One region of the Pantoea sp. X-Soil-ISGK-421 genome, then DNA from elsewhere that is predicted to be linked to it. Evidence: riboswitches for the same ligand, from Rfam matches in the RefSeq annotation. Region 1 holds a riboswitch; each other region holds the start of a gene.
The links. A riboswitch is a leader RNA that binds a small molecule or an ion and turns the genes downstream of it on or off. The one in region 1 is predicted to bind thiamine pyrophosphate.

Region 1 (10,339 bases):
ACGCATCGAAGATCTGCGTGCCGCAGCCGCCATTGCTAAAGGTCGCAAAGTGGCGCCAGGTGTAGTGGCGATGGTGGTGCCAGGTTCTGGTCCGGTGAAAGCACAAGCCGAAGCCGAAGGTCTGGACAAAATCTTCCTTGAAGCCGGTTTTGAATGGCGTTTGCCAGGCTGCTCGATGTGTCTGGCGATGAACAATGATCGTCTGAACCCGGGCGAACGCTGCGCATCAACCAGCAACCGTAACTTTGAAGGTCGTCAGGGCCGTGGCGGACGCACGCACCTGGTGAGCCCGGCGATGGCCGCTGCCGCCGCCGTAACCGGTCGCTTTGCCGACATTCGTGAATTGACTCAGGGAGCTTAAGCCATGGCGAACAAATTTACTCAACACACCGGCATTGTCGCGCCATTGGATGCCGCCAACGTCGACACCGATGCCATCATTCCGAAGCAGTTTTTGCAGAAAGTGACGCGTACCGGTTTTGGCGCGCATCTTTTCCACGACTGGCGCTTTGATGACGATGCTGGCACCAAGCCAACCGCCAGCTTCGTGCTCAACAAACCCGAATTCAAAGGCACCAGCATTTTGCTGGCGCGCGAGAACTTCGGCTGCGGCTCTTCACGTGAGCATGCGCCGTGGGCACTGACCGACTTCGGTTTCCATGTGGTGATCGCGCCAAGCTTCGCGGACATCTTCTATGGCAACAGCTTCAACAATCAGTTGCTGCCAGTGAAGCTGAGCGATGAAGAAGTGGATGAGATGTTCAAACTGGTTGCCGCACAGCCGGGCGTCACCTTCACGGTGGATCTGGAAGCGCAGACGGTGAGCGCGGGCGATAAGACCTACAGTTTCGAAATCGACAGCTTCCGCCGTCACTGCATGATCAACGGCCTCGACAGCATTGGCCTGACGCTGCAACACGAAGCGTCAATTACCCGCTACGAGACCAATCAGCCCGCGTTTTTACGCTAAGGCACTAAGGGCGACATGCTGTCGCCCTTCTCTTTTCTATCTATCCACAACATCTCTCACGCGTGACGCCAATCCCAACGCCAACACCGCAAGCCCCAACGCCAGCCAGTAAACCGACTCATGACCAAAGCGCTCGCTCATGGTGCCCTGAATGATGCCGGCGATAATCATGCCGGTGGAAATCGAGGTGGTGAACAGCGTCGTCGCCGCGCCCGCACGTCCGGGCATTAAATCCTGGAACCACAACATGCCAATCCCGGCGATGATGCCGATAAACGCGGCGTTAAACAGTTGCAGCACCATCAACGCTGTGCGCGACTGGAACATGACCAGTCCGAAATAAAACACAATTCCCGCCACCAGCGCCAGCAGCATCAGTTTGCGTTTGCCGGTACGCCGCGCGTAATGCCCTGCCAGCAGCATGATCGGAATCTCCAGCCCGGCGGCGGTGCCCATTAATAACCCCGCCAGCTTCTCCGGCAGGCCAAGTGTGGTGCTGATATACAGAGGCATATCAATAATATACATGGTGTTGCACGCCCACATGGTGACAGAGGCGATAAAAAGCAGCCGCACCTGGCTATCCTTCCACGGGCTAAGCTGCGTTAGCACCTCTTCAGGCGATGCCACCACGCGTGGCACCGATGGCAAGGTGCGCCAGATCAGTAGCATACTCAGCAGAAAGATTCCCGCCGCAACGCAAAACAGCGTCACAAAGCCATAGTTGAGCGCCAGCGCGAACGACAGCGGCGGCCCGATCACCCACGCCAGTGACAACTGCGCACGCATCACCGAGCTGAACATCACCACTTCACGCGCCGACTGATCGGCATATTCACGCGCGAGGGCGAACACCTGCGGAATCGACACGCTAGCCAGCGCAGACAAAAACACGCCTAGCGTCACCAGCGTTAAATAGTGGCGATTGAAGGCAAACAGCAGCGCATTCAGCGTTGCCATCAGGCAGCAGAACAGGATCAGGTTGCGGCGATCGCCCTTATTATCGGAGCGTTTCGCCATCAGCAGGCTGATCACGATTCCCGCTATCGCATTGATGGTAAAGAACAAGCCCACCCAGAACGGGCTCACCTGTACTTCGCGCGTCAGGAACAGGCTCAGCGTCGGTGCCTGTAATGCACCGGCCACGCCGGTCATAAACGACACAGCCATAAATGAGAGATAGACCGGATTGACGCGGCGTTGGCGCGTTAACAGCGATTTCATGCAGAAATCCCTTTGCGGTTAAAAATGGGTAGAGAAAAGAGGGTAGAAGATTCTACAGCAAAACGAAAAAAGCCAGCAGATAAAGCGCTGCTGGCGGTGAAAATGCACCCTACTCAGAAAAGGTTCCACATTGGCGGAACCGCTGTTAGAGCGCCATTCATTGCTGAATGCCTCCCGCTCTTCCATTGCCGGGCAGTATGCCTCTAATATGAGGCAGGAAAAACTGAGCGATTCTGAGAAGGAGTTCCCCTTTTATGTCCTCTGCACGTCTGCAACAGCAATTCATCCGCTTATGGCAAAGCTGCCAGGGCCAGGATCAGGAAACGACCTTGAACGCGTTGGCCGAACGGCTGCATTGCTCGCGTCGGCATATGCGTAACCTGCTCAACGCCATGCAAGGTGAAGGCTGGCTGATTTGGCAGGCGGAAGCGGGACGTGGCAAGCGCTCAATGCTGAGTTTCTGCTACACCGGCTTGGCACTCCAGCAACAGCGTGCCGAGGATCTGCTGGAGCAGGATCGTATCGATCAGCTAGTACAGTTAGTGGGCGATAAAAATCAGGTGCGCCAGATGATCGCGGCACATTTAGGCCGTAGCTTTCGGCAAGGCAAACACATCCTGCGCGTGCTTTATTATCGTCCGCTGCCTAATCTACTGCCCGGTTCGCCGCTGCGCCGTTCAGAAACCCATCTGGCAAGGCAAATTTTCAACGGTCTGATGCGTATAAATGAGGAAAAGGGGGAAATCGAGCCCGATATTGCGCATCACTGGCAGCAAACCTCACCGCTGCACTGGCGCTTCTTTCTACGCCCGGCGATTCGTTTTCACCATGGCCGTGAACTGGAGATTGACGATGTCATTGCCTCACTGGAACGCGTGCGCAGCCAGCCGCTGTTTTCACATATCGAAAAGCTGCATTCGCCCGCGCCCTGGACGCTGGATATCCATCTTAGTCAGCCCGACGATTGGTTACCATGGCTGCTGGCAAGCGTCAGCGCGATGATCCTACCGCGCGAATGGCCGACCCTACGTCAGTTTTCTCGCCAGCCGATTGGCACCGGGCCTTACAGCGTGGAGCGTAATCAGCAGACACAGCTGAGAATTGCCGCCTTTGATGACTATTTTGGCTATCGCGCGCTGATTGATGATGTGTCGATTTGGGTGCTACCCGAGATCAGCGATGAACTGGTGTATGCCGGGGTAAAACTGCAGGGCGAAACCGCGGATGAAAAATCGGAAGAGAGTCGACTGGAAGAAGGCTGTTATTTTCTGCTGTTCGATCAGCGTTCTGCCTTGGGCCGCGACGCGCATTTCCGCCGCTGGGTGAGCTATCTGTTCAACCCCATCGCCTTATTAAATCATGCTGGCGTTGGCTATCAGCGTTACTGGTTCCCGGCCTATGGCCTGCTGCCGCGCTGGCACCATCGCCGCGATCTCACACCTGCCGACAAACCGGCAGGATTAACCCAACTAACGCTGAGTTGGTATAGCCATCACGTCGAGCATGAAGGCATCGCCAACGCGTTGCGCCCGCTGCTGGCACAGCACGGTGTGGAGTTAATCACGCGGGAGGTGAGCTACGAAGTGTGGTTTGAAGGCAAAAGCGAAAGTGACATTTGGCTCGGCAGCGTCAACTTTACCCTGCCGCTGGAGTACGCGCTATTCGCCCAACTGTTCGAGCTACCGCTGATGCATCACTGCATCCCGATTGATTGGCAAGGCGATGCGGCGCGCTGGCGGCAGAAAGATTTACCCCTTGCTGAATGGAGCAAACAATTGATCGACAGCGACTATCTGCACCCTCTTTTTCATCATTGGCTGCTGCTGGAAGGTCAACGCAGTATGCGTGGCGTGCGACTGAATACACTCGGCTGGTTTGATTTCAAATCGGCCTGGTTTGCACCGCCGGAGCTGTAAATAGGTGACCATAAATGGCGACCCTACGTTTAAAGAACGCGGTTTCGTAGGGTACGCATTCATGCACACCGAGCAGAATGGAACAAGACTTCCGGCCCATGATCCTTTCACGCTGTCCTATAAATGACTAGAATGAGCCGTTCTCAACGGGGTGCCTTGATGTCAGGGCTGAGAGAAACCCGTCGAACCTGATCCGGCTAATACCGGCGTAGGGATTTGAGATGTATCACTCCTCAGATCCTTTGCGACTCAACTTATCTTCTCCTCAAGGAGCGCAAAGTGTTAAACAAAGTTCTGCCTGTGTTGCTGCTGGTTGCTGTACCGGCTTTCGCAGCCAAACCGATTCTGACCGTTTACACCTACGATTCATTCTCTGCCGATTGGGGTCCCGGCCCGGCGGTGAAAAAAGCCTTCGAAGCGCAGTGCGACTGCGAGCTGAAGTACGTGGCGCTGGAAGATGGCGTGTCACTGCTCAATCGCGTGCGAATGGAAGGCAAAAACAGCAAAGCCGATGTGGTGCTGGGACTGGATAACAATCTGGTGCAGGCGGCAGAGAAAACCGGCCTGTTTGCTAAAAGCAGCGTCGATACACACGCTTTGCAGCTGCCGGATGGCTGGCATAACGACACCTTCATCCCGTTCGACTATGGCTACTTTGCCTTCGTCTACGATAAAAACAAGCTGAAGAATCCGCCCAAAAGCCTAAAAGAACTGGTCGAAAGCCCGGAAAAATGGCGCGTGATCTATGAAGATCCACGTACCAGCACGCCGGGCCTTGGCCTGTTGCTGTGGATGCAGAAAGTCTATGGCGAAAACGCGCCTGACGCATGGCAGAAGCTGGCACAAAAAACCGTTACCGTTACCAAAGGCTGGAGCGAAGCTTACGGTCTGTTCCTGAAAGGCGAAGGCGATCTGGTATTGAGTTACACCACGTCTCCGGCTTATCACATCATCGAAGAGAAGAAAGAGAACTACGCCGCGGCCGAATTCAGCGAAGGCCACTATTTGCAGGTGGAAGTTGCCGCACAACTCGCCAGCAGTAAACAGCCCAAGCTGGCGCAGCAGTTCATGCAGTTTATGGTTTCTCCTGCCTTCCAGCAGACCATTCCCACCGGCAACTGGATGTATCCCGTCATCAAAAGCGATCTTCCTGCCGGTTATCAAGCGCTACAGGTGCCCGCTAAAGCGTTGCAATTCACGCCAGCCGACGTGGCCGACCATCGCGCCGCATGGATCAGCGCATGGCAACGCGCCGTTAGCCGCTAATGCCAGGTTGGTTAATTCCCGGTTCGCTCACCGCGCTATTGCTGTGCGCGGTAGCGCTGCTGGCGTTTGGCGCCTTGGTGATGGTTGCACCGGCCACCGACTGGCGCGCGCTGCTCGACGACAGCTATCTGCATCATGTGCTGCTGTTCTCGTTTGAGCAGGCGTTGCTCTCAGCGCTGCTGTCGGTGCTGCCCGCGATTCTGCTGGCACGCGCGCTCTATCGTCGCCGTTTCCCTGGCCGCAATCTGTTGCTGCGCCTGTGCGCCATGACGCTGGTGCTACCGGTGCTGGTGGCGGTGTTTGGCTTGCTTAGCGTTTACGGTCGCAGCGGCTGGCTGGCGCAACTGTGCGCGGCCCTCGGCTTTGACTACCACTTTTCGCCGTACGGCCTGCAGGGCATTCTGCTGGCGCACGTCTTCTTTAACCTGCCGCTGGCGACGCGCCTGCTGTTGCAAGCGCTGGAGAGCATTCCCGGCGAGCAGCGGCAAGTCGCCGCCCAACTTGGCCTGCGCGGCTGGAATCTATTTCATTTGCTGGAGTGGCCGTGGCTACGCCGTCAGATTTTGCCCACAGCGGCGCTGATCTTTATGCTCTGTTTCGCCAGCTTCGCCACGGTGCTGGCGTTGGGCGGCGGTCCGCAGGCCACCACGCTGGAGCTGGCGATCTATCAGGCGCTGAATTTCGATTACGATCCGGGTCGCGCGGCGCTGCTGGCAATGTTACAGCTCGGCTGCTGCTTGCTACTGGTATTGCTGAGCCAGCGCTTTAGCAAAGCCATTCCCGCCGGAAGCCAAAGCATTCGTGGCTGGCGCGATCCGCAGGATTCATGGCATGCGCGCGTTGCCGATACGGTATTGATTGGCCTGGCGCTGCTGCTGCTGTTACCACCGCTGGCAGCGGTGGTGGTGGATGGTTTGCGCGGCGGCGTCGCCGGTGCGCTACAACAAGCGGCGCTCTGGCAAGCCACCTTTACCTCGCTGCGTATCGCCGTGGGTGCCGGGGTGCTCTGTGTGGTGCTGACCATGATGCTGCTCTGGAGCAGTCGCGAACTGCGTCAGCGGCAGAATATGATCGCCGCGCAGGCGATGGAAATGAGCGGCATGCTGATTCTGGCGATGCCGGGCATCGTGCTAGCGAGCGGTTTCTTCCTGCTGTTCAACGCCACCATCGGGCTGCCACAGCGCGCCGATGGCTTGGTGATCTTCACCAACGCATTGATCGCCATTCCCTACGCCATGAAAGTGCTGGAGAATCCGATGCGTGATATCAGCGCCCGATACAGCCAGCTGTGTTCCTCACTCGGCATCGCGGGTTTCAACCGCTTGCGACTGATTGAATTGCGCGCGCTGAAACGCCCACTTGCTCAAGCGCTGGCGTTTGCCTGCGTATTGTCGATCGGTGATTTCGGCGTTGTCGCGCTGTTTGGCAGCGCCGATTTTCGCACGCTGCCCTTCTATCTGTTCCAGCAGATTGGCGCCTATCGCGGCGCGGACGGTGCCGTCACCGCGCTGCTGCTACTGTTACTCTGCTTGCTCCTCTTTACACTGATGGAAAAATTACCGGGCCGCCATGCTGACACTGAATAACCTCACTTACCTTTATCAGCATCTGCCGATGCGCTTCAGTTTTACGGCGCAGGCGGGTGAACGTCTGGCGATCCTCGGCCCGAGCGGCGCAGGCAAAAGCACCTTGCTGAGCCTGATTGGCGGCTTTTTGCCGATCAATCAAGGCGCGCTGGTGATGAACGGCGTTGATCATACGCACAGCGTGCCATCAGCGCGGCCGGTGTCGATGCTGTTTCAGGAGAACAATCTTTTTCCGCATCTGACGGTGCAGCAAAACATGGCGTTGGGTTTACATCCGGGCCTGAAACTGACGCGCGATCAGCAGCAGCAGCTGGCCGACATCGCAGAACAAACCGGCCTGCAGCCGATGCTAGCGCGTTTGCCGGGTCAGCTCTCCGGCGGTCAGCGTCAGCGCGTGGCGTTGGCGCGTTGCCTGTTGCGCAATCAGCCGATTTTACTGCTGGATGAGCCCTTTTCCGCGCTCGATCCGGCGCTGCGTGGTGAGATGCTCCAGTTGGTGCGTTCGGTGTGCGAAAGCCGCAACATCACCTTGTTGATGGTGTCGCATAGCCTGGAAGATGCGCAACAGATTGCGGCGCGCAGTTTGGTGATCGTTGATGGGCGCATTTACTGGGATGGCAGCACGGAGAGTTTAGTGCGGGGCGAAAGTGAAGCAGCCGCCATCCTTGGCGTGCAACGTCGTTAAGCGAAGAACACTTTCCCTAACAGCTGGCGGAAGATCGGCATCATCGGATGGAACTGGATGGCGATAAACGCGCCCAGACCGATCGTCGCCATTAACGGTGCCAGCCAGCGCAGGCGCGCGGTCGGCAGATATTTCGTTGCCCAATCAACGGTTTTCCCGCTGCGCCACCAGCGCCACAGTAACCAGCCACCGAGCCACAGCAGCAGCGCCACCAGCAGCAGTAACCATTTAAAGTTGCCGCCCTGTGCCGCCTGCGGCACATCAATCGCCACGCCCGCCAAAATGCCCGGCATCAAATACGCTGGCGGCCAGAGAATGCAGCCGATCAAATTGGGCGGCAAGAACTTGCGCACCGGCAGTTCCAGCATACCTGCCGCTAACGGAATCAGCGGACGCGTTGGCCCAACAAAACGGCCGACCAGAATGGTGAACATGCTGTGCTGGTGCAGTGCATGCTCGGTTTTATCCAGCAAACCCTGGTACTTTTTCAGATATTTCCAGCGATGCAGCGGCCCCTGAAACTTCCAGCCGATGCCGTAAGAGACCCAATCGCCGATTAAACAACCCACGAATCCGGCCGCCCACGCGGGATAAAGACCAATTTGTCCACTACCAACCAGCGCCCCAAGGCTGGCCATTAATACCGTGCCCGGCAACAGCAATCCCACGAAGGCCAGCGACTCAAGGAAGGTCACCAGCGCCACGGCGATCAGCGCGTACTCCAGCGATTGCGAAAACAGGTGTTGAATCCAGGCTTCCATAAATATCCTCTGCGGAATATAGAGGCTGGATTGTCCAGAGCATACCTACAGGCGTCAAGGCAAGAATTGTAGAACGATGTTGACAAAGTGGTGGCAATCTCGCCTGCTGAGACACTGTATAAACATCCATGTTATACTGAATGCAATTCATTCTCTGGAGTTACCGTGACCGATCCGCGCGCAGGTTTTCTGCTTACCCGACATTGGCGAGATACGCCGACCGGCAGCGAAGTGGTGCTGTGGCTGGCAACCGACAACGGCCCGCAGCGGCTGGTGCTGCCTGCGCAGGAATCGGTGGCGTTTGTTCCCGAGGAGTTTCGTGCGCAAACCGAGGCGCTCATCCACGGTGAGCGCCACACGCGCCTGCAAGCGCTGGAGCTGAAGGATTTTCGCCGACGTCCGGTGTTTGGCCTCTATTGCCGCAGCAATCGCCAACTGCAAAACCTGGAAAAGCGCCTGCGCGAGAACGGCATTTCCGTCTACGAAGCCGATATTCGCCCACCCGAACGCTACCTGATGGAGCGCTTTATCACCGCGCCAGTGTGGTTTAGCGGTGAAATGCGCGGTGACAGCGTGGTCAACGCACGCCTAAAACCGCATCCTGATTACCGTCCGCAGTTGAAATGGGTGTCGCTGGATATCGAAACCACCCAGCATGGCGAGCTCTACTGCATCGGGCTGGAAGGCTGCGGCCAGCGCCAGGTTTACATGCTCGGTCCGCCCAACGGCGATGCCAGCACGCTTGATTTTGAGCTGATTTATGTGGATAGCCGCCCACAGCTGCTGGAGCAGCTCAATGCCTGGTTTGAGCGGCATGAACCGGACGTGATTATCGGCTGGAACGTGGTGCAGTTCGATCTGCGTGTATTGCAAAAGCATGCCGACCGTTACGGCATTCCGCTGCGCTTAGGCCGCCAGAAGCACGCGCTGGAGTGGCGCGAGCACGGTTTTAAACCCGGCGTGTTCTTCGCGCAGGCGACGGGCCGCTTGATTATCGATGGCATCGACGCGCTCAAATCCGCCTTCTGGGATTTTCCCTCTTTCAGCCTTGAAGCGGTATCGCGCCAGCTGCTGGGTGAAGGCAAAGCCATTGATAATCCGTGGCAGCGCATGGAGGAGATTAACTGGCGCTTCGCCAACGATAAACCGGCGCTGGCGAAATACAATCTCAAGGATTGCGAGCTGGTGACGCGCATTTTCCAGCACACCGCCATCATGCCGTTCTTGCTGGAACGCGCCACGGTGAACGGTTTAGCGGTGGATCGTCACGGCGGTTCGGTGGCGGCGTTTGGGCATCTCTATATTCCGCGCATGCACCGCGCCGGTTTCGTGGCGCCTAATCTCGGCGAAGTGGCGCCGGAAGCCAGCCCTGGCGGCTACGTGATGGATTCGCGTCCCGGCCTGTATGACTCGGTGCTGGTACTGGATTATAAAAGTCTGTATCCCTCGATTATTCGTACCTTTCTCATCGATCCGGTCGGTCTGGTGGAAGGCCTGGCGCATCCGGATGATGTTGATTCGGTCCCCGGCTTCCGCAACGCGCGTTTTTCCCGCGACACGCACTGTTTACCCGCGATTGTCGAGCAGATCTGGCAAGGTCGCGAAGCCGCTAAGCGCGACAACAATAAACCGCTGTCACAGGCGCTGAAAATCATCATGAATGCTTTTTACGGCGTGCTCGGGACCAGCGCTTGTCGTTTCTTCGATCCGCGCCTGGCGTCATCCATTACCCTGCGCGGCCACGCCATCATGCAGCAAACGCGCGAATTGATTGAAGCCGAAGGCTTTGATGTGATTTACGGCGATACCGATTCTACCTTCGTCTGGCTGAAAGGCGCGCGCAGTGAAGCGGAGGCGGCGGCAATGGGTCGTCACCTCGCCGAACGTGTTAATGGCTGGTGGCAGCAGCATCTGCAATCCACGTATGGGCT
Region 2 (10,339 bases), on a different replicon from region 1:
ATTTTGATTACCGTGCTGGGCTTCAATGTGCTGGGCGACGGTTTACGTGATGTGATGGACAAACGTTTATGAGTGAACAATCCGCGGTGATTTGCCTCGATCTGGGCGGCTCATTTATCAAGTTAGGCGTGATGAATGCGCAGGACGAATTAACGATACTCGATCAGCAAACAATTCCGGCGAAAAGCTGGAGCGATTTCACCGCGCTGGTGAAGAGTATGATTGCCCAACATCAGTCACATTTTGCCGCCTGCAGCCCGGTGGCTATCTCCACCGCAGGCATTGTTGCCCCGGATTCCGGCGAAATGTTTGCCAGCAATATTCCCGCTTTTCATCAGCGCAGTCTGGCCAAAGAACTGGGTGCGATCCTGCAACGTAAGGTGATTGTACATAACGATGCAGACTGCTTCACGCTGGCCGAAGCGCTGGCGGGGGCGGGGAAAGGGCATAAAGTGGTGTTTGGCGCGATTCTTGGTTCGGGCGTTGGCGGCGGTTTGGTGGCGGATGGCCGTATCATCACCGGACAGAACGGTCTCACCGGCGAATGGGGGCATGGGCCGATCACGCTAACGGAAGTGGAGATCGAAGGCGTCACGCTGCGGCTGCCGCGCAAGGCGTGTCCGTGCGGCCAAAAAGGCTGTCTTGATAGCTACGGAGGTGCGCGCGGGCTGGAAAACCTGCATCAGACGTTGCATCACCGCCCGGCGAATAGCCTCGAAATAATCGAACGTTGGCAGCAGCAAGATGCGCAAGCGCAGCAAACCCTTCAGGCATGGCTGCAAATTGTCGGTCAGCCGCTGGCGTACAGCATCAATATCACTGGCGCTTCACGCGTGGCAGTCGGTGGCGGGCTGGCCTCGGTTGTTCCGCTGATTGATGCGTTAGATGAGGTGGTGCAAGGCTACGTGCTACGCCGCACCTCACATCGTTTAGTGGTGCCTGGCGAGTTCGCGCATCACGGCGGCATGATGGGCGCCGCGCTGCTGGCCCGGCAAAGTCAGGGATAATGTTACCCGGTGCGCATAAATGCGCACCCTACGACGTAGGGTCGCCCTTCATGGCGACCGATGCCTCAGCGTCACCCCAGCCATTAACACATAATTGCGCTATCATATGCCGCTTACTTAACTCAGTTGCGACGATGGTTGCTGTTTAATGCGTCCACGATCCTGACTGAGTTCTTCACTTGCGGTTCGGAAAACACATGTCATCAGTACAACCCCAACTCACTCAGCTGCCGGATGAGGCATCGCTGCCGCGTCAGAGCGTGCTGAAAGCTCTGTTCGCGCTCGGCACCGGCGGCTTTGCCATCGGTACTGGCGAATTCGTCATCATGGGCCTGCTGCCCGACGCAGCCAAAGGCCTTAACGTATCAATCCCTTCCGCTGGGCATCTCATCAGTATTTACGCGCTCGGTGTGGTACTGGGTGCGCCACTGCTTGCGGTGCTAGGCGCGCGTGCCTCACGTCGTAACTTCCTGATGACGCTGATGGGCCTGTTTGCCGCCGGTAATTTGTTAAGCGCCATTGCGCCAGGTTATTACTCAATGCTGCTGGCGCGATTCCTTGCCGGTTTCCCCCACGGCACCTTCTTTGGTGTGGCGGCGCTGGTCGCGGCAGGTTTGGTTGAGCGCCGCAAACGCGCGCAGGCGGTGTCGATGGTGCTGTTTGGCCTGACCATCGCCAACTTACTCGGCGTGCCTGCCGTTACCGCTATCGGCCAATGGTTTGGCTGGCGCGATGCCTTTGCCATTGTCGGCGGCCTGGCGCTGGTGACCTTGCTGTTAGTTTGGCTGTGGGTGCCGAACGTGGCGGGCGACAAACATGCCAGTCCGCTGCGCGAGCTGTCAGCCCTGACGCGTAAACAGGTGCTATTGACGCTGGCGATTGGCGCGGTGGGCAGCGGCGGATTGTTCTCAGTGTTTAGCTACGTCAAACCGACCATGACCGAACTGGCGCATATGCCGGTAAGCTGGATCCCGGCGGTGCTGGCGCTGTTTGGCTTGGGCATGATTATCGGTAATATCGCGGGGGGACGTCTGGCCGATCGCGGCATTGAAAAGACCATTCGCATTTTGCTGGTGTGGTCGTTCCTGGTGCTCAGCGCTTTCGTGTTTGCCGCGCACTATGCGCTGGCGGGTGCCATCAACATAATGCTGGTGGGCACCATGGTGGCGCTGGCAGCCGTGTTGCAAATCCGGTTGATGGATGTGGCCGGTGATGCGCAAACCATGGCGGCGGCGATGAACCACTCAGCGTTTAATCTGGCCAATGCGCTCGGCGCGTGGCTGGGCGGTGTCACCATATCGGCCGGTCTTGGATGGCAATCCACCGGATGGGTGGGGGCGATTCTGGCGGTATTTGGCCTGCTGATTCATGCCGTAGCGATGCGCGATGCGCGCCGCAAATCGATTACCTTTGCGCACGAGAGTCATTAAACCGTGGTGGTCGCCATTAATGGCGACCCTACGAATAGTGAAAGCGCATAAACGGCGATTCTGTGGTTTTAGGTTTTGTAGGGTGCGCATTCATGCGCACCTGGTCAAATCACGCCAATTTCTGCTGCAAAAACGCCATAAATACCCGATGAATTTCACTGCGCTGGCGATGCTGCGGATAGAGCGCATTGAGATTGAGCGACGTGGGTTGCCACTCTTCAAGCACGGTAATCAGCTCGCCACTGGCTAACGCCGGCGCCACAATAAACTCCGGCAACATAATCAACCCCAGCCCGGCAATCGCCGCATCGCGTAACATTTCCCCGTTATTACTGACCATCGGTCCCTGCACGCTGATCACTTTGCGTTGCTCGCCGTTAAACAATTCCCAACCAGTCTGGCTTTCCCGTCCATAGCGCAGGCACAAATGTTCACTTAACTCTTCCGGCGTGCGCGGTGCGCCAGCACCCTGCAAATAGGCCGGGCTGGCACAGATGACACGGCGAAACTCGCCCAACCGCTTAGCAATCAAACTGGAATCGGGCAGCGTGCCAATGCGAATCGCCATATCAAAACCTTCGCCCACCATATCAACGTGACGGTCTGCCAGTTCGACCTGAAACTGCAAGCCCGGATGCAGGCTGAGAAACTCGGCAACAAACGGCGACAAATGACTGATGCCAAACGACATCGGTACGCTCAAACGAAAGCTGCCTTGCAGCACCTGACGACGACCGGATACTGCCAGCTCGGCTTCCTGCACATCATCCAGAATACGCTGAGCATGCTGCGCAAACAGCTGGCCATTATCGGTCACCGACAACTTCCGCGTGTTGCGATTCAGCAGCCGCGCGCCGAGTGACTCCTCTAGTGCGGCAATGCGGCGACTGACATATTGCTTCGACAGCAGCAGCTGTTCGGCGGCGGCGGTGAAGTTACCCGCTTTGATTACAGCTACATAGATACGGAGATCTTCAATCTGCATATTGTCCACTTATCGGTGACAGTCATTGTCATGATGACGCATTGTTAGGCAAATCAGTTTACGTATACTTATCTGCAACGGGAAGGGCAATCGCCCCCCACAGCACATTTGAGGAGCAGACCATGATTGAACAACGCCTGTCAGAACAACGCGGAGTGGGTGACCACGGTTGGTTGAATTCGCATCATACCTTCTCTTTCGCCAGTTACTGGGACCCAAAGCAGACCGGTTTCTCTGATTTGCTGGTGATCAATGATGACCGCGTTGCCGCGGGACGTGGATTTGGTGCGCACCCGCACAACAATATGGAAATCATCTCCTATGTGCTGGAAGGCGCGCTGGAGCATAAAGATTCAATGGGCACCGGTTCGGTGATTGTGCCGGGCGACGTGCAGTTGATGAGCGCCGGTAGCGGCGTCACGCACAGCGAGTTTAACCACTCGAAAACGGATAAGGTCCACTTCCTGCAGATCTGGATTGTGCCCGGCGAACGTAACACGCAACCGGGTTATCAGCAGGTTTCCGTGCCAGAGAGTGACAAGCGTGGCCAGCTGCGTTTAATCATTTCGCCAAATGGTGATAACGGTTCACTGAGCGTGCATCAGGATATTCGTATTTATGCCGGACTGTTCGACGGTGTGGAGCAGCAGACCTTAACGCTGGATGCCGATCGCTACGCCTATATCCATGTGGCACGCGGCAGCATTGAAGTCAACGGTGTGGCGTTCAAAGAAGGTGACGGCGCCCGTGTTCGCAACGAAAGCGCGCTGCAGTTCGCTAATGGTAATGATGCGGAAGTGCTGGTGTTTGATTTGCGTCCACTGGAAGTGAATCATCCACAGCGTTAATGATTAAAAATAGTACAAAGAGCAGTGCGAGCCATCGCGCTGCTTTTTTTTATGCGCGATCACAGCGTATGTAACACTTTTTCTTAACATTAATTGCAGTGATTACGATCGCAATAATTATTTCCATACTCTCTTTAATAGTTAGCCAATGAACCTAAGCATCACGGCTTAACATGGAGAGGGCAGCATGCAAGAAAAAATTCCCGGAACGCGCTGGTATCGCGTCATCGCCCCAATTCTTATCACCTGCATTGTCTCATTCATGGATCGCGTCAATATCAGCTTTGCGCTGCCTGGCGGCATGGATCAGGATTTGGCAATCACCAGCCAAATGGCTGGCGTGGTGAGCGGCATCTTCTTTATTGGCTATCTGTTTTTACAGGTGCCGGGCGGACGTATCGCGGTCAATGGCAGCGGTAAACGCTTTATCGCCTGGTCGCTGGCCGCGTGGATGGTTGTCTCCATCGCCACCGGTTTTGTCACTAACCATTATCAGCTGCTGGCGCTGCGTTTCGTGCTGGGGATTTCCGAAGGCGGCATGCTGCCAGTGGTGTTAACCATGGTCAGCAACTGGTTCCCGGAAAAAGAGCTGGGGCGCGCCAACGCCTTTGTCATGATGTTCGCGCCGTTAGGCGGCATGTTCACCGCACCGATTTCCGGTTACATCATCAATGTGCTGGACTGGCGCTGGCTGTTTATTATTGAAGGCCTGCTTTCTGCCGTGGTGCTGCTGGTGTGGTGGCTGGTGATCGCCGATCGTCCAGAAGAGGCGCGCTGGTTACCGGCCCGTGAAAAAGAATATTTGTTGCGCGAACTGGCGCGCGAAAAAGCACTGCACCTGCAAAAGGAACCGGTTAGCAAAGCGCCGTTGAAAGCGGTGTTCCGCAACTCGGGCCTGATGAAGTTAGTGGCGCTCAACTTCTTTTATCAAACCGGTGATTACGGTTACACACTGTGGCTGCCAAGTATCCTGAAAAATCTCACCGGCACCAATATGGCGGGCGTCGGTCTGCTGGCGGCGATCCCCTTTGTCGCCACCGTGCTCGGCATCTACGCCATTTCATGGTTAAGCGATCGCACCGGTAAGCGCCGATTGTGGGTGATGGTGTCGCTGTTCTGCTTTGCCGCGGCATTGCTGGCTTCGGTGGTACTGCATGACAATGTGGTGGCGGCCTATATTGCGCTGGTGGTGTGCGGCTTCTTCCTCAAAGCGGCAACCAGCCCGTTCTGGTCGATTCCCGGACGAATTGCTGCGCCTGAAGTCGCGGGTAGCGCGCGTGGTGTCATCAATGGTTTGGGTAATCTGGGCGGATTCTGCGGACCGTATTTAGTCGGGATCATGACGCTGCTGTACAGCCAAAACGTGGCGATTTGCTGGCTGGCGGGGTCGCTGGTGATTGCCGGTATCTTTACGCTGTTACTGCCTAAAGCGTGCGATATCAATCCGTCTGAAACGCGCCGACAATTGAAGCGTAATCATTTGATGAGTGTGAAACATTGAGTGAGGCGAGGCTGGCACTATTCTGAATATTAACCAAAGAAAGTCATCATAAATAAAAAGGGAGCGCCTGATGAGGTGCTCCCTTTTTAATGATTCAGTCAATCGACAAATGGTGAATAGCCAGCACTGCGCGCGCCGCTTCTTTGCCTTTCTTAATGAAATGCTCGGTATAGAAGTTTTCGATAACATCAACCGGCTGGAAATTATGTGGCGTTAATGAAACGGAAAACACCGGCACGTTGGTGGTCAGCTGCACATTCATCAGGCCATCAACCACCGCAGCGGCAACAAAATCATGGCGATAGATACCGCCGTCCACCACCAGCGCGGCGCAGACAATCGCATCATACTTGCCGGTTTCGGCCAGACGCTTAGCCAGCAATGGCATTTCAAATGCGCCAGGCACTTCCAGCACTTTTAATTCCGCTTCAACGGATTGATCGGCTAATTCTTTTTCAAAACCTACCAGGGCGTTATGGACAATTTCTTTGTGCCAGCCGGCTTTAATAAATGCAATTTTAATATTGTTCATGGTTATTCCGACATCACCTGTATTTGTTCTTGCGCATAAAATAATGTGTTTGTATACCATATGTTACGCTGGTGATCCACCAAGTCCAGGTAGCGATAAATGCCTTCACGCTCGCCTGTGAGGATGTAAAAACCGCTGTCACAGCTGGCACATTCCGTAGCGGCGCGATTTATCGCGCAATAAATTACGCCGCTACGGAATGTGCGGTGACTGAATAGCGCACTTGACGGCGGCCAACGCCTGCAATACAAATAGACGCGTCGGGGGAGTCTCGCCAAAGAGACTGAGAGGCTAATTGCGCATTGCGCGGCTTAGCGACCCTTTGAACCTGACCCAGTTGATACTGGCGTAGGAAGACTGACAGTCTTTTTCATCGGGCTGTCTGGCGCTCAGGCAAGCTCGATGGTTGCGCCATTTCCCTTCTCCTGTATCTGCGGGTCTCAGCTAACACTGAGAGGCCGATGTGAATTCCCCCTTTTTGAACATCCTGGAACCGGCGCTGTGAGCCGCTGGAGCGTGCTCGGCTGCGGCGTGGCGGGCTTGTGCGTGGCAACCTTGCTGGCGGAACGCGGCGAAGACGTCGAGGTCATTGGCGATGAATCACGCCAACCGGCATCGTGGTTTGCTGGCGGCATGCTGGCGCCCTGGTGTGAAGCCGAAAGCGCGCCGCGCGACGTTATCACCCTTGGACAACATGCCGCCGCATGGTGGCAATCGCGCATCAGCAGCATTGAGCATCAGGGCACGTTAGTGGTTGCGCCACCGCGCGATAGCCAGGAACTCAACCGTTTCGCCTGCATGACCGAGCAGCATCACTGGATCGATCCTGCAGACATCGAACCGGCGCTGGAAGGACGCTTTGCGCGCGGACTGTTTTTCGCCCAGGAAGCGCACCTCGATCCGCGGCTGGCGCTGCAGGAGATGCGTGACACGCTGATCGCGCGCGGTGTGCCCTTCAACCGCACTGCACCGAGTGGACAGATTATCGATTGTCGCGGCATCCACGCCGCGCCTGAACTGCCGCGCCTGCGTGCGGTGCGCGGCGAGATGCTGATCCTGCACAGCGATGAAGTGCAGTTTTCCCGCCCGATTCGTCTGCTGCATCCGCGTTTTCCCTGCTATCTGGTGCCGCGTCGCGGCGGCCATTTCATGCTCGGCGCCACCATGATCGAAAGCGACGATGCCAGCGCCATCAGTGCGCGCGCCATGATGGAGCTGCTCAGCGCCGCATACGCGATCCATCCGGCCTTAGCCGAAGCGCGCGTGATTGAGAGCGGCAGCGGACTGCGTCCGGCCTATCCGGCAAATCTGCCGGAAATTCATTATCACAACCAAACCTTTTATCTCAACGGCCTGTATCGCCACGGTTTTCTGCTGGCACCGATGCTGGCTGAGCAGCTAATGCAGCGCCTTTTCGGGGAGCACTTAAATGAATATTCAGCTTAACGGCCGCGCCATCAGCACCCAGGCCAAGAGCCTGAGCGAATTGCTGATCGAGCAGCAAATTGATGTAGCCTGCGTTGCCACTGCCTTCAACGGGGCTTTTGTGCCAAAAAGCCAGTACGACACACAGCTGCTGGACGAAGGTTGTCAGCTCGAAGTGCTGTCACCGATGCAGGGAGGTTAAGCGATGTTCTACGATTTTGATCCACAATCTCGCTTCCTGCTCGGCACCGCCGGCTATCCTTCGCCCGCCATTTTGCAGCAGGCGGTTGCCGCCTCCGGCACCGACATCATTACCGTCAGTTTGCGGCGCGAAGGCGCGGCGGGGGCGGCTTTCCGCGAATTATTGACCGGCCTCAACATCCGCGTGTTACCGAATACCGCCGGTTGTCACACGGTGAAAGAAGCCGTCACCACCGCCCATATGGCGCGGGAACTGTTCAACACGGCGTGGATCAAACTGGAAGTCATTGGCCATGCCGACACGCTGCAGCCCGATCCTTTTGCGCTAGTAGAAGCAGCGCGCATCCTCACTGAAGACGGCTTTCAGGTGTTCCCGTATACCACCGAAGATCTGATCGTTGGCGAAAAGCTGCTGGCGGCCGGATGTGAATTGTTGATGCCGTGGGGCGCGCCGATCGGTTCCGGCCAGGGTTTGCGTAACATTGACGGCCTGCGCGCGATGCGTGCGTGGTTCAGCGATGTTCCGCTGATTATTGATGCGGGAATTGGCGCGCCGTCGCAGGCCGCGCAGGCGATGGAAATGGGTTTCGATGGCATCCTGCTCAATACCGCCGTCGCCAAAGCGGGCGACCCGATCGGCATGGCCAACGCCTTCCGCCTGGCGATTGAAGCCGGACAGGCCGCACGCCGCGCCGGATTGATGGAGAAGCGTGATATGGCGAGCGCGTCCACGCCGATCTTTGGCTTGGCCAACTTAAGTTGAGGCCGCTAAATATGCAACGTTATCAACGTCAGATGATGCTGCCGGAAATCGGTGAGGCAGGGCAACAGAGGCTGCTAAACGCGCGCGTGCTGGTGGCGGGCGCGGGTGGATTAAGCGCCACACTGTTGCCGCAGTTGGTGGGCGCGGGTGTCGGTCATATTCGTCTGTATGACGACGATGTCGTGGCGCTGCATAACCTGCATCGGCAAACACTCTTTACTCTGCAGGATATCGACCAGCCCAAAGTGCTGCGGGCGCAGCAGGCTTTGCAGCAGCGCAATCCTGAAGTGCAGGTCGAGGCGCTGCAGCAGTCGCTAAGCGCCAGCAATGTGCAGCAGGCACTGGTGGGATGCGATCTGGTGATCGACGCGGCAGATAATTTTGCCGTGACTTACCAACTTTCCGATGCTTGCCTGCTGGCAGGCATTCCGCTGATCAGCGCCTCGGTGCTGGGTCGGCAAGGTTACGTCGGCGGATTCTGTGGCGGATCGCCGAGCTATCGCGCGGTGTTCCCGCGCTTGCCATCATCGGCTGCGAACTGTAATACCGCAGGGGTGATGGGCCCGGCAGTCGCGACGCTCGGCGCGATGCAGGCGCAGATGGCGCTCAGCGTGCTGCTGCAGTTGCCGCCATCGCCGCTCGGTTGTCTGGTGAATTGCGACTTCGTGAACTGGCACTTCCGCCAGTTCCGCTTTGATGGCGCGGAAGAGCCGGAACATGCGGTGCCGTTTATCGATCTGCCACTGCTGGCCGCCGACGACTGCATTGTAGAACTGCGCAGCTGTGAAGAAGCACCGATCAGCGTGGCAGAGCGTGTTGAGCGCATTTTGCCGCAGGAGATCGCGGCGTGGCGGCCGCCCACGCAGCAGCGCATCGTGCTGGTGTGCGCCAGCGGCATTCGCGCCGCGCAGGCCGCGACCGCGCTGGCGCAGCGCGGATTTCACCAGCTTGCGATTCTGGCGGCCAATCGCCCATGAATCAGGACATTCTTTTCAACGATGTCAGCTTTAGCTGGGGCGATAAGCCGCTGTGCCAGCAGCTGAATCTGCAACTGCGCGGCGGCAAGACCACCGTCATGCTGGGACGCAGCGGCATCGGTAAAAGTACGCTACTGCGGCTGGTCGCCGGTTTACTCAAGCCGCAGCAGGGCGCGGTGCAGGGCTTAACCGGCAATGTGGCGTGGATGGGCCAGCAGGATCTGCTTTATCCGTGGCTAACGGTGCTGGACAACGTGATGCTGTCGGCAAGGCTGAGCGGCGAAAAGCCGGATTGCGCGCGTGCGCTGGCGTTGCTGGAGCAGGTGAAACTCAGCGACGTGGCGCATGCGCCGCCGCATCAACTCTCCGGCGGCATGCGGCAACGCGTAGCGCTGGCACGCACGCTCTATGCGCAGCGCGAAGTGGTGCTGATGGATGAACCCTTCGCCACGCTGGATGTGATGACCAAACTCAGTTTGCAAACCCTGACCGCCAATTTACTGCGCGGCAAAACCGTGCTGCTGGTCACCCACGATCCGCTGGAAGCGTGCCGCATGGCCAATGATATTTTGCTGCTGCAAGGCCAGCCGCTGAACATCGAAAGCTGGCCGGTTCACACCGGTGATGTGCCGCGTCCGTTTGACCATCCCGCGGTGCTGCAGGCGCAGGC
Region 3 (10,339 bases), on a different replicon from region 1:
CCGAAATCGCATTCACCGTCGTATCAAAAGTCTGATCGATGTAATGAGTTCCCAACTATTCGATTGTCACCGCAGGCATGTTCCCGGTGAACAATGCGCAAAAAGGCAACTCAGTTTTACCCTGAATGGCGACCCCACGGGTTAATTCATCACTAATCCGCCATCGACGTATAACGTTTGCCCGGTGACAAATTCGCTCCAGTCGGAGGCCAGAAACAGTACCGGGCCAGTGACATCTTCCGGGCACGCAATGCGGCGCAGCGGCGTTTGCGTGGTGAGGAGATCGCGCACCGCTTCACGCGTTGCCTGGCTGGCATCAGTGGGATAAACCAGGCCGGGCGCGACGCAGTTAACACGAATGCCCAGCGGCCCCAGCTCCGTCGCCAGCGTACGGCTAAAGCCGGTCAACGCGGCTTTAGCCGTGATGTAATCGTGATACGGCACTGAGGGACGCGCCACCAGATCGCTGGTCAGATTAACGATGCTGCCACGCACTCGCGTACGCATTAAAGGCAGCGCCGCCTGGCAGACGTTATAAGCGGCTTTAACCGAGCCATCGAACTGCGACTGATATCCTGACCACGCGGTTTCCCAGAAACGCGGACGATTCTCGGTGTCGAAAACGTAAGGCGCAAAGGCATTGTTGATCACCGCATCGAGTCGGCCGGTCGTGTTGACGATTTGCTCCATCATTGCGTAGACCTGCGGCTCAGACGTGACATCTGCGGCAATCGCCAGCGCGTCCCCGCCCAGTGCGCGACACGCCTCAACCACGCTTTCAGCCGCCGTAGCATTACGCAGATAGTTCACCATCACAAACGCGCCTTCTGCGGCGAACGCTTTAGCCATTGCCGCACCAATACCTCGGCTGGCGCCTGTCACTAAAACTGTCTGGTTGGAGAATTTCATGTTTTGCTCCAGTAGAAATAAGATCTTATATCGTCACGCGCAATAAATTGCGCCGCTACGGTGCGGGGCCACGTTAGTCCGCATAGGGGGCGTAATGTTCGGCGGCCGTTTCTGCGCCCTGCTCAATTTCCGTGATGGTCACCAGATCGAGCAAACTAAAACGCCCGTCGTGATGCCAGCCCGCTTCCGGCGAGGTCATATTGCCAAACCCGGCGATGCGGGTGACGCCCACTTGCCCGAGCAGAGCGGAGATGCGGAACAACGCCTGCGGCGCGGCCGCTACGCCGGCGGTTTGCAGAAAATGCCGCTGCGGCGCCAGCAAATCGATCACCTCATTCAGCGCATCAACTGACACCACTTTTAACGTGCGCCCAAGGGCGCCAGGCAATAACGCTTCCGCGTGATCAACGCTCACCACCGCCCAACTCTCTGTCGCATCGCCATACAGCGTGCGATCGCCACGCAGTGCGCGAATCTCCTCGCCATTACGCCACGCGGCAATACTGTTCGTCTCTTCGCTAGCCAGCGGACGGCGGGGATGTTTATGCGCCAGTGCGGCAAGTTCATGGGCGATATAGCTGGCGAACTCATTTGGCGACACCTTACCGCCGCGTTCAACAAACAGCATCTGCGGCGAGTAGCAACCCGCCTGGTCGTAACACATCACGTCGTGAGCCACGCGACGCGCCAGTTCAGCGCCCTGCCGTGAATTCAGCGCTGAATTCGCCACTAGCCCAAAGCTGATTTTGTGGCCGTGTGGCAGAAAGCGGGTGGTGACAGGCAAACGCTGTTGGATCGCCGCCAGCGTTGAGTTTCCGCCATAAGCCACCACCGCATCGGGCTGGCGCAGCCACGTTGGCTCGGTTTGCGCATCGCCACCTTTCCACCACACTACTGCGATGCACTCGCCCAGTTTTGGGTCGATTTCCGCCAGCAATTGCGCGAACCAGCTCGCCATCAGTGGCTCATTGCCCGGCAGTTTGCCAATGGTGCCCGCTTTGACCAGCAGACCGCAGATCAAACTCCACAGCGGCAAACCGGGCACATTACCCGCCCAGATGTGCATCAATAGCTGCGGGCCAAATGCCCGCGCGAAACCGCCTTTAGGGCGCGGTTGGAAATCGTCGAGCATTTGAGGATCGGCGAAATCTTCCGCCAGAAAGCGTTTCAGCTGCGGCTGGCGGAAAGTTTTCAGGTAGCCGGTGAGGCCAAGGCGCACCATTTCGGCATCGTAACCGGTGATAATCGGCAGCAGCTTTTCAGCCTTGATACGTAACGGATGCTGGCGATCAAGTAGTCGCACTACCGCTTGATCAACGACGGCAATGATCTGCGCGACGCTTAGCTGGCAGAGGTAGGCGCGGGCGTTGGCGCGGATGCGCGCAGAAAGAGCGTTTATCTGCTCATCATTGAGTTGCGGAACGCAAACCTCAAGATTTTCGCCGTGATGGCTGAAATTCAGCGTGTGCCACTGCACGTCATCAATGGAAAGGCCCGGCAGATGACCGGCAATTTCTTTCACAGCGGAGCCCGCGCGCCGGCGAGAAACGCATCCATGGTCAATGAACAGCCTTTGGCATCAGCACCGGTCGCGCGTCCCAGCAGATGAAATCCGCCAGGCACGATCGCACCGGCATCTTCCGTTAACAGGGCGGAAACCGAGTTGAAATGCGCCAGATCGTGATGCACCAGCACGCCAATCTCGCCCTCCGGCACATCATCACCGGTAAGCGGATTGACCACACGCGTGCGGATCCAGTGCGGTCCTGATTTCACCGGCGGGCAGTGTTCATTCCCCGAGTCGTAGAATTGCGTGCTGATTTCGGTCATACCGTACATGTTGATGCAGTGTTGGCGCGGAATGCCGAATGCGGCGGCGAGCGATGCGTAGAATTCTTCCGCGCCCATTTCGCGTGACTGGCCCTTAAACCCGCCGGTATCCAGAATGCGACTGCCTGCAGGCAGCGAGAAGCGCCGCTGCTGGCGCTGCATTTCATCGAGCAGATGCACGAAGCTGTAGCTTGCACCCAGCAGCGCATACGGCTCGCCGCGAGCTTCGGTCTGCTCCAGCGCGTTGAACAGAAGTTCGGTTTCGAGACCCTGCTCGCCCACCATCACTGCACTGTCTGGCGTACCACATTCCTGTAGCGCCACATCGAGATAGGTAGCCAGCGAGGAGTTCGGCATCACCACCGGGTCCGGGAACAAAATGCCCATGCGGATACGTGCTCTGCCTGCCATAAAGCGGCGGCGGAAGTTGAGCAGCATTGAATGTTTCCACACTTCCAGCGTTGGGTGGTAGCTGCGCCCTTTTACCGTGCCGGTAGTGCCGCTGGTCATAAAAATGGCTGCCATTTCGTCGACGGGTCGGCAGCTGAGGGTCAAATCTTTAAAGGCGGTAATCGGAATGGCGGGAATATTGCGCCAGCTTTTCACCGTCAGGGGCGTGCGGCCACGCTGGATGGCGAAGCGGCGATAAGGTGGGTTATGGGTGAACTGGTAGGCGAAGATTTCAAGGGCCAGCTGGTTGAAATCGTCGTCTGAGGCATCTTCGCGCTGCAGGAATGCCAGCAGAGCCTGGATGATTTGGGTTTCGTTCATGTGCATAGCCACCTTTGCGATTGCGCAGAGACTCCCAGGCATCGCCTGAAGAGCGCGAACTGTCCGCTACAAAGCACAAAGAGGGAATCAGGGCGTACTGTCGCCCTGCGGTTCCGCATCCCTACGCCGGTATTAGCCGGATCAGGTTCGGAGGGTCACTACGTTGCCAGCGCAGACACGCCAGCCGGTAGAATCTCAGCCCCTTAACAGAGCACCCCTTGGAACAAGCCGCAGTCTAGGGTGGCGCCCGATGATGTGTCAACCCTGTTAAAAGTGGTGGCGATTAACGCAGTCATTCCCACCTGCCCGGCATTAATCGCGCCGTGTCTTATACTTTTCCTATACGTTTTTATGGAGGTGAAGTATGGCTGGCGGTTGGTCGGAAGACGGTGCGGTTCACAAACAAATTGATGCCACGGTTGATGATGCGGTAGCCCGCGCCCGCGAAAATCTCGGTCACGGCGAAAGCGCTGAGTTTTGCGATGAGTGCGGTGAACCGATCCCGGAAGCGCGTCGCGCGGCGTTAGCGGGCGTGCGTTATTGCGTGAACTGTCAAAGCAAGATGGATAAAAAACAGGCGGCGAACAGCGGTTACAATCGTCGCGGAAGTAAGGATAGCCAGTTGCGTTAATACCCCGCTTTCTGGCTGTTTCGGAAAAATGTTCTAAGCTATTTAGGTAGTTAAAACTTATTCCACTGAAAGGAACTCATCACGATGAAAAAAACAGTATTAGCAACCGCATTTCTTGGCACCTTTATGGCAATGACATTGTCAGCGTGTTCTTCTAATCAGGCCATTAAGACTACCGACGGACGCACTATCGTGACGTCTGGCAAGCCGCAAATCGACAGCGACACGGGCCTTGTTTCCTATAAGGATGCGCAAACCGGTAAAACTGAGCAGATCAATCGCGACAAGATTACCAACATGAGCGAACTGGATAATTAATATCCTTATAACTGTCTGGAGAGACTAATGAAAAAATCAATTTTGCTTTCTATTACTGCAGTGATTGCCCTGTCCGCACTGACCGGATGTACGCGTACTTCTTACGCTATCCACACCAATGATGGTCGCACCATCGTAACTGATGGCAAACCACAGGATGCGGAAACCGGCCTGCTGGGTTATGTGGATGCCAATGGCGTGAAGCAGCAAATGAATAAGAGTGACGTGAAAGAGATTTCAGAAATTCCTAAGAAATAATCTGACTGAATCCGCACCGCTGAAAGAGATTGTCCTTCCAGCGGTGCGGATTTAACGCCCTGATATGCCTGATTTAGCCATCGTTGCGCTGCAGTCCATCGATATACCTTTTACTCTCCCTCAGCACCTCAACAATGCGTTCAAGTTCCACTGGCGCGCCACTGCGTACCGGCATGCTGTTAGCCAGCCGATGCATGCGCAGCGGAATTTCTAACGTACAAGGAATATCTCTCAGCCAGCACTTAACCTGCTACACGCCATCCTCGCGTCAAACGCTTTTCTATCTCCACCAGCACAAAGATTCCGGCGCTTACCGCCAACGAAATCAGCCAGTATTTAAACGGCAGCGGCGTGGTGCCAAACAGCGTGTTCATCAGCGGAACATAAATAATCATCGCCTGTAGCGCGATAAGCACCACGGTGACCAGCCAGATACCCCGGTTTTTCAGCAAACCTGCATCCAGCGAGAACCCGTTACTGTTGCGGCAGTTCAGCATGTAAACCCACTGCGCGGTCACCAGCATCTGCAGCAACACGGTGCGGATAAACTCCGGCGTGTAGCCGCGCGGCTGCAGCCAGGCTTCCAGCACAAAGGCGCTAATTGAAATCAGCAGACCCACGAAGATCACGCGCCAGATGGCGTAACCATCCATCACCGGGCTGCGCGCGTTACGCGGCGGTCGGCGCATGATGTTGCGTTCTGCCGGTTCGAATGCCAGACCAAACGACAGCGTTGCTGAGGTCGCCATGTTCATCCACAAAATCTGCACCGGCGTCAGCGGCAGCAAGTTGCCCATCAGAATCGCAATGATGATCAGCAATCCCTGCGCGAGGTTGGTGGGCATGATAAACAGAATGGTTTTCTTCAGATTATCGTAGACGCGTCGGCCCTCTTTCACCGCCGCAGCGATAGTGGCGAAGTTGTCATCGGCGAGGATCATATCTGCCGCCTCTTTGGTCACTTCAGTGCCTTTAATGCCCATCGCGATACCGACATTGGCCTGCTTCAGTGCGGGCGCATCATTGACGCCATCACCGGTCATGCCAACGATCTCACCGCTGCTCTCCAGCGCTTTCACCAGACGCAACTTATGCTCGGGACTGGTACGAGCAAAGATGTCGTACTCGCGCGCGGCCACACCCAATTCGGCATCATCCATGTGCTCCAGCTGATAACCGGTGATGGCGGAGTCGCTGTTACCAATGCCCAACATCTGACCAATCGCCATCGCGGTTTCCGGGTGATCGCCGGTGATCATCTTCACGCGAATTCCGGCCTGCTGGCAGTCGCGAATGGCGCTGATGGCTTCCGGACGCGGCGGATCCATCATGCAGGCCAGTCCCAGCATCTGCATGCCGTGACGTAAATCATCGTGATCAATAGAGTGCTGCGCTTCCGGCAGCCAGCGCCACGCGGCGGCGACGGTGCGCAAGCCTTCGCTGGCGTAAGTGGTGATCGCCGCTTCCCAATAGCGGCGATCAATGACTTCCGCCTCTGTCGCTCCCTGCTGCTGCTGACACAGCGCAAGCAACACATCAGGCGCGCCGGTCATCAGCAAGCAAGGCTTGCCATCAATCAGGCAGCTTACCGCCATGTATTTGTAGGCCGAATCAAACGGCAGCTTGCTCAGGATCTGCACGTTGTCACTCTGAATGCCCGCCTTGGCGGCCAGCACTTTTAGCGCACCTTCGGTTGGGCCACCGACAATGCCCCAGTTGCCGTTGGCATCCTGACGCAGCTGGCTCTCGTTACAGATATCTACCACCTGCAAAAAACCCTGCATCAGCGCATCGGACTGCTGGCCGGCTTCAAGGGTAAACTCACCTTTAGGTTCATAGCTGTTGCCGCTGATGCGCCACTGGCTATTCGCCAGCACCACTGCTTTTACCGTCATTTCGTTCATGGTTAGCGTGCCGGTTTTATCCGAGCAGATCACCGTCATGGCGCCGAGCGTTTCGACAGTCGGCAGCTTACGAATGATGGCGTGATTGCGCGCCATCGACTGCACGCCGAGCGACAGAATGATCGAGATAATCGCCGGTAAGCCTTCCGGCACGGCTGCCACCGCGAGGCTGATCACCGACAACAGCAGCTCCGTCACCGCGATGTCACGCAGCAGATAACCAAACACGAACAGCGCCGCCATCATCAACATAATGATGCCGAAAATGGCTTTACCGAGTTTGTCGATCTGCACCAGCAACGGGGTTTTCGCCTCTTCAATCGCGGAGATCATCGCATTGATGTGGCCCAACTCCGTGTCGCCGCCGGTGGCGATCACCACGCCCAGCGCGGTACCCGAGCTGACGGTCGTGCCGGAATAGGCCAGGTTCAGGCGATCGCCGAGCGCTTTCTCGCCCTCCAGTGCCACGGTATTCTTAGATACCACCGTCGATTCACCGGTCAAAATCGCCTCTTCGACGCGCAGGTTATGCACTTCAAACAGACGCAAATCCGCCGGGATCTTATCGCCTGGGCGCAGCATGACCACATCGCCCACCACCAGATCCTGAGTGGCGACGGTAATCTGCTGGCCATCGCGTAGCACCATGGCATCGCTCGACATCATGTTCTGAATACTTTTCAGCGACTTTTCTGCGTTACTTTCCTGAATGAAGCCGATTAGCGCGTTGATAACGGCCACGCCGAGAATGACAAAGGTATCGACCCAATGGCCCATCACCGCAGTGATCACCGCGGCCGCCAGCAGGATATAGATCAGCACATCTTTGAAATGCGCCAGAAAACGCATCAACAGTGATTTTTCCGCTTTCTGCGGCAGCACGTTTGGCCCGTTGGCGGTTAATCGTTGCTGAGCGTCGGTTGTGCTCAATCCCGCGGGTGAGCTGTTTATTGCTTTAAATACGGCGGCGTTATCCTGCTGATAATAGGGCCGCGCGGTTGCCTCCGAACGTTTTGGCTGAATAGGAATAACGGTCATAATTAACCCCGTGAGATTGAAATGAAAATATAAAAGCGTGCGAAAATAAAAAACACATTTTAATTATATTTTCCCGAAGCATACTGACCGTGGTCATGTTTTTACCGATTTGAAAGTGTGATGCTAATAAAGAAAGCACTAATTACTCAGTGTTATTATTTTCACCCGATTAGAAAGCTCACGTAACGAATATATCTTCACCGTTTGTGCCAGACTCTATTAACCTGATGGGGAATTATTTTGAATAAAATACATAAACTGACATTTCCGATGATTATCTTCTTTATTTTCATTGCGGTATCATCAACTACCGCGATTGGTTTTCTGACCTACAATATCGTTTCACGCATGGCGGGATAATTAGTTTCGCTATACACAGCGAAATTAAACGAAAGTTAAACACCTTTAATCCACCCCTGTTAATGACCCTTATATTGCGGAGGGTCATTATTCACTGCTTCATCTAATGGCATATTCCCGCCCTTTCTTTCTTATTGAGGCAGGGGCATGAATAATTGGCCAGTGCTGGGCGCACTTCTAATTTGTTTGGTTTTGATTGGCTGTGACAATAAAAGCGGTGGTGAAATCACCACACCTCGCGTAATTAAAGCGTTAACACTGAGTGAAAATACCACAGAGAAAGTCAGGCTATTTCCGGCGCGTATTTCAGCCGGCGATTACACCGAGTTAGCCTTTAAGCGTACCGGTCGGCTAGCGCAGCTGCAGGTGCGTGAAGGCAGCCATGTTAAGGCTGGCGAGGTGATTGGCCGGCTGATCGATACTGATGCGCAACTGCGGGTCAACGATCAGCAGAACAGATTCAGGCTGGCAGATCGCCAGTATCAACGCTTTAGTGCGCTGGCCACGCGCAGTGCCGTTTCGCAAGCTGATATGGATGTGCAAAAGGCGAACCGCGACGCCGCCGCCGTGGCGCTCAACATCGCCAAACAGGAGCTGGATTACCATACCTTGCGCGCACCTTTTGACGGCATCGTCACCAGCGTCGCGTCACAAAATCATCAGGTGGTCGCCGCCGGACAAACGGTGGCGGTGATCAGCCGTAACGATGTGCTGGATGTGATTTTTAGCGTGCCGGAAAACCTGTTTACCAGCCTTGACGTGCAGAACGCGACCTATCAGCCGGAGATCAGCCTGAATGCGCTGCCGGGCCGTACGTTTCGCGCGGCATATAAAGAACATCGCGCAGAAGCTGATGCCGCCACGCTAACCTGGCAAGTGGTGCTGACGATGCCGCGTCCCACAGATTTACCGCAGGTCAGCGGCTTGAGCGGCACGGTAAAAGTGCAGATGCACAACCTGCCCACGTCCGATGGCACCCCGCTGCTGCGCGTACCCGCCAACGCGGTGTTTAACCCGGATCACAGCCTGCCAAATCAGCCTTACGTGTGGCTAATCAGCGGTGAAGGCGATGTGCTTAACGTTCAGCAGCAGCCAGTGGTGGTGGGAAAACTCAATGCACAGGGCATCGAAATCCTTTCCGGGCTGAACGTGGGCGATCGTATTGTGGTCGCGGGCGTCAGCGATCTGCGTGATGGTCAGGCGGTACGCTTGTGGACACGCGAGCGAGGTCTGTGATGCGCCTGCTGGAACAGTTCCTTAAATACCCGATTCGCAGCTGGCTGGTGATCCTGCTGCTCGGCGTGGGCGGCATTTTTGCGCTGCTCAATATCGGTCGCCTGGAAGATCCGCTTTTTACCATCAAATCGGCGGTGATTGTGACGCACTATCCCGGCGCTTCGGCCCAGCAGGTGGAAGAGGAAGTGACGCTGCCGCTGGAGAACGCCTTGCAGCGTTTGCCGTCCCTCGACAACGTCAGTTCGATTTCCAGCAACGGCTTATCGCAGATCACCGTCACGATTCACAGCCATTATCGCGCCGACGACTTGCCGCAGGTGTGGGATGAACTGCGTCGCCGCGTGGACGATGCCACGCGCCAGTTTCCGCCCGGCGTCAGCGCGCCCATCGTCAATGACGACTTTGGCGATGTGTACGGCTACTTCTTTACCCTTTCGGGAGAGAACTTCAGCAACGGCGAGCTGCGAACTTATGCCGATCAGCTGCGGCGTGAGCTGAATCTGGTGCCCGGCGTGGCGAAAGTGGCGATCGCCGGCATCGAACAGGAGCAAGTGAACATCACACTCTCTAGCCAGCAGATGGCGGCGCTGGGCATTACGCCACAGCGTGTGGCCGCCGTGCTCAACAGCGTTAATGCCGTTTCCGATGCGGGCCAGATTCGCATCGGCAATGAAGCGATCCGTTTCCATCCCACCGGCGAATTTCAATCGCTGGACGAGATCAGCGCGCTGCCGATCTCCGCGCCTGGCAGCAGCCAGCAAGTGCTGCTGCGTGATATCGCTACGGTCAGCTATGGCGTCACCGAGCAGCCGGGTAATCTCTATCATGCTAACGGCGATGCCGCATTGGCGATGGGCGTCTCCTTTGCGCCTGGCGTCAACGTCATTGATGTCGGTGATGCGTTAAGCGCCAAAATTCAGCAGCATCAGCAGGCCAAACCCCTCGGCATCGCGCTGGACGTGTTTTATAACCAGGCGCAGGAAGTGAAGCAGTCCGTCGATGGCTTCATCAATAACTTCCTGATGGCATTGGCGATTGTGGTAGGTACGCTGCTGCTGTTTATGGGCGTTCGCAGCGGCATGGT

Region 2: it holds a riboswitch for thiamine pyrophosphate, as region 1 does, so the genes downstream of both, AC6I8K_RS21755 (FAD-dependent oxidoreductase) here and thiB (thiamine ABC transporter substrate binding subunit) in region 1, are expected to answer to the same signal.
Region 3: it holds a riboswitch for thiamine pyrophosphate, as region 1 does, so the genes downstream of both, AC6I8K_RS19420 (LuxE/PaaK family acyltransferase) here and thiB (thiamine ABC transporter substrate binding subunit) in region 1, are expected to answer to the same signal.

What each region holds. Positions count from the first base shown of each region.
Region 1 covers NZ_AP035979.1:733,933-744,271, reverse strand. Annotated here, with positions in the region: gene leuC (3-isopropylmalate dehydratase large subunit) at 1-361, shown strand, start outside; gene leuD (3-isopropylmalate dehydratase small subunit) at 365-970, shown strand; gene AC6I8K_RS03315 (MFS transporter) at 1,007-2,194, opposite strand; gene sgrR (HTH-type transcriptional regulator SgrR) at 2,449-4,110, shown strand; TPP riboswitch at 4,248-4,343, shown strand; gene thiB (thiamine ABC transporter substrate binding subunit) at 4,390-5,376, shown strand; gene thiP (thiamine/thiamine pyrophosphate ABC transporter permease ThiP) at 5,376-6,962, shown strand; gene thiQ (thiamine ABC transporter ATP-binding protein ThiQ) at 6,946-7,647, shown strand; gene AC6I8K_RS03290 (DedA family protein) at 7,644-8,408, opposite strand; gene polB (DNA polymerase II) at 8,574-10,339, shown strand, end outside.
Region 2 covers NZ_AP035980.1:664,579-674,917, reverse strand. Annotated here, with positions in the region: gene AC6I8K_RS21790 (ABC transporter permease) at 1-72, shown strand, start outside; gene AC6I8K_RS21785 (ROK family protein) at 69-1,007, shown strand; gene AC6I8K_RS21780 (MFS transporter) at 1,205-2,437, shown strand; gene AC6I8K_RS21775 (LysR family transcriptional regulator) at 2,547-3,422, opposite strand; gene AC6I8K_RS21770 (pirin family protein) at 3,545-4,270, shown strand; gene AC6I8K_RS21765 (MFS transporter) at 4,458-5,771, shown strand; gene AC6I8K_RS21760 (6,7-dimethyl-8-ribityllumazine synthase) at 5,866-6,303, opposite strand; TPP riboswitch at 6,556-6,675, shown strand; gene AC6I8K_RS21755 (FAD-dependent oxidoreductase) at 6,805-7,749, shown strand; gene thiS (sulfur carrier protein ThiS) at 7,733-7,930, shown strand; gene AC6I8K_RS21745 (thiazole synthase) at 7,934-8,692, shown strand; gene AC6I8K_RS21740 (HesA/MoeB/ThiF family protein) at 8,704-9,669, shown strand; gene AC6I8K_RS21735 (ABC transporter ATP-binding protein) at 9,666-10,339, shown strand, end outside.
Region 3 covers NZ_AP035980.1:132,760-143,098, reverse strand. Annotated here, with positions in the region: gene AC6I8K_RS19435 (hypothetical protein) at 1-55, opposite strand, end outside; gene AC6I8K_RS19430 (SDR family oxidoreductase) at 142-909, opposite strand; gene AC6I8K_RS19425 (acyl-CoA reductase) at 983-2,431, opposite strand; gene AC6I8K_RS19420 (LuxE/PaaK family acyltransferase) at 2,428-3,510, opposite strand; TPP riboswitch at 3,612-3,739, opposite strand; gene AC6I8K_RS19415 (DksA/TraR family C4-type zinc finger protein) at 3,875-4,141, shown strand; gene AC6I8K_RS19410 (YgdI/YgdR family lipoprotein) at 4,226-4,459, shown strand; gene AC6I8K_RS19405 (YgdI/YgdR family lipoprotein) at 4,487-4,717, shown strand; gene AC6I8K_RS19400 (cation-transporting P-type ATPase) at 4,960-7,659, opposite strand; gene AC6I8K_RS19395 (efflux RND transporter periplasmic adaptor subunit) at 8,167-9,255, shown strand; gene AC6I8K_RS19390 (efflux RND transporter permease subunit) at 9,255-10,339, shown strand, end outside.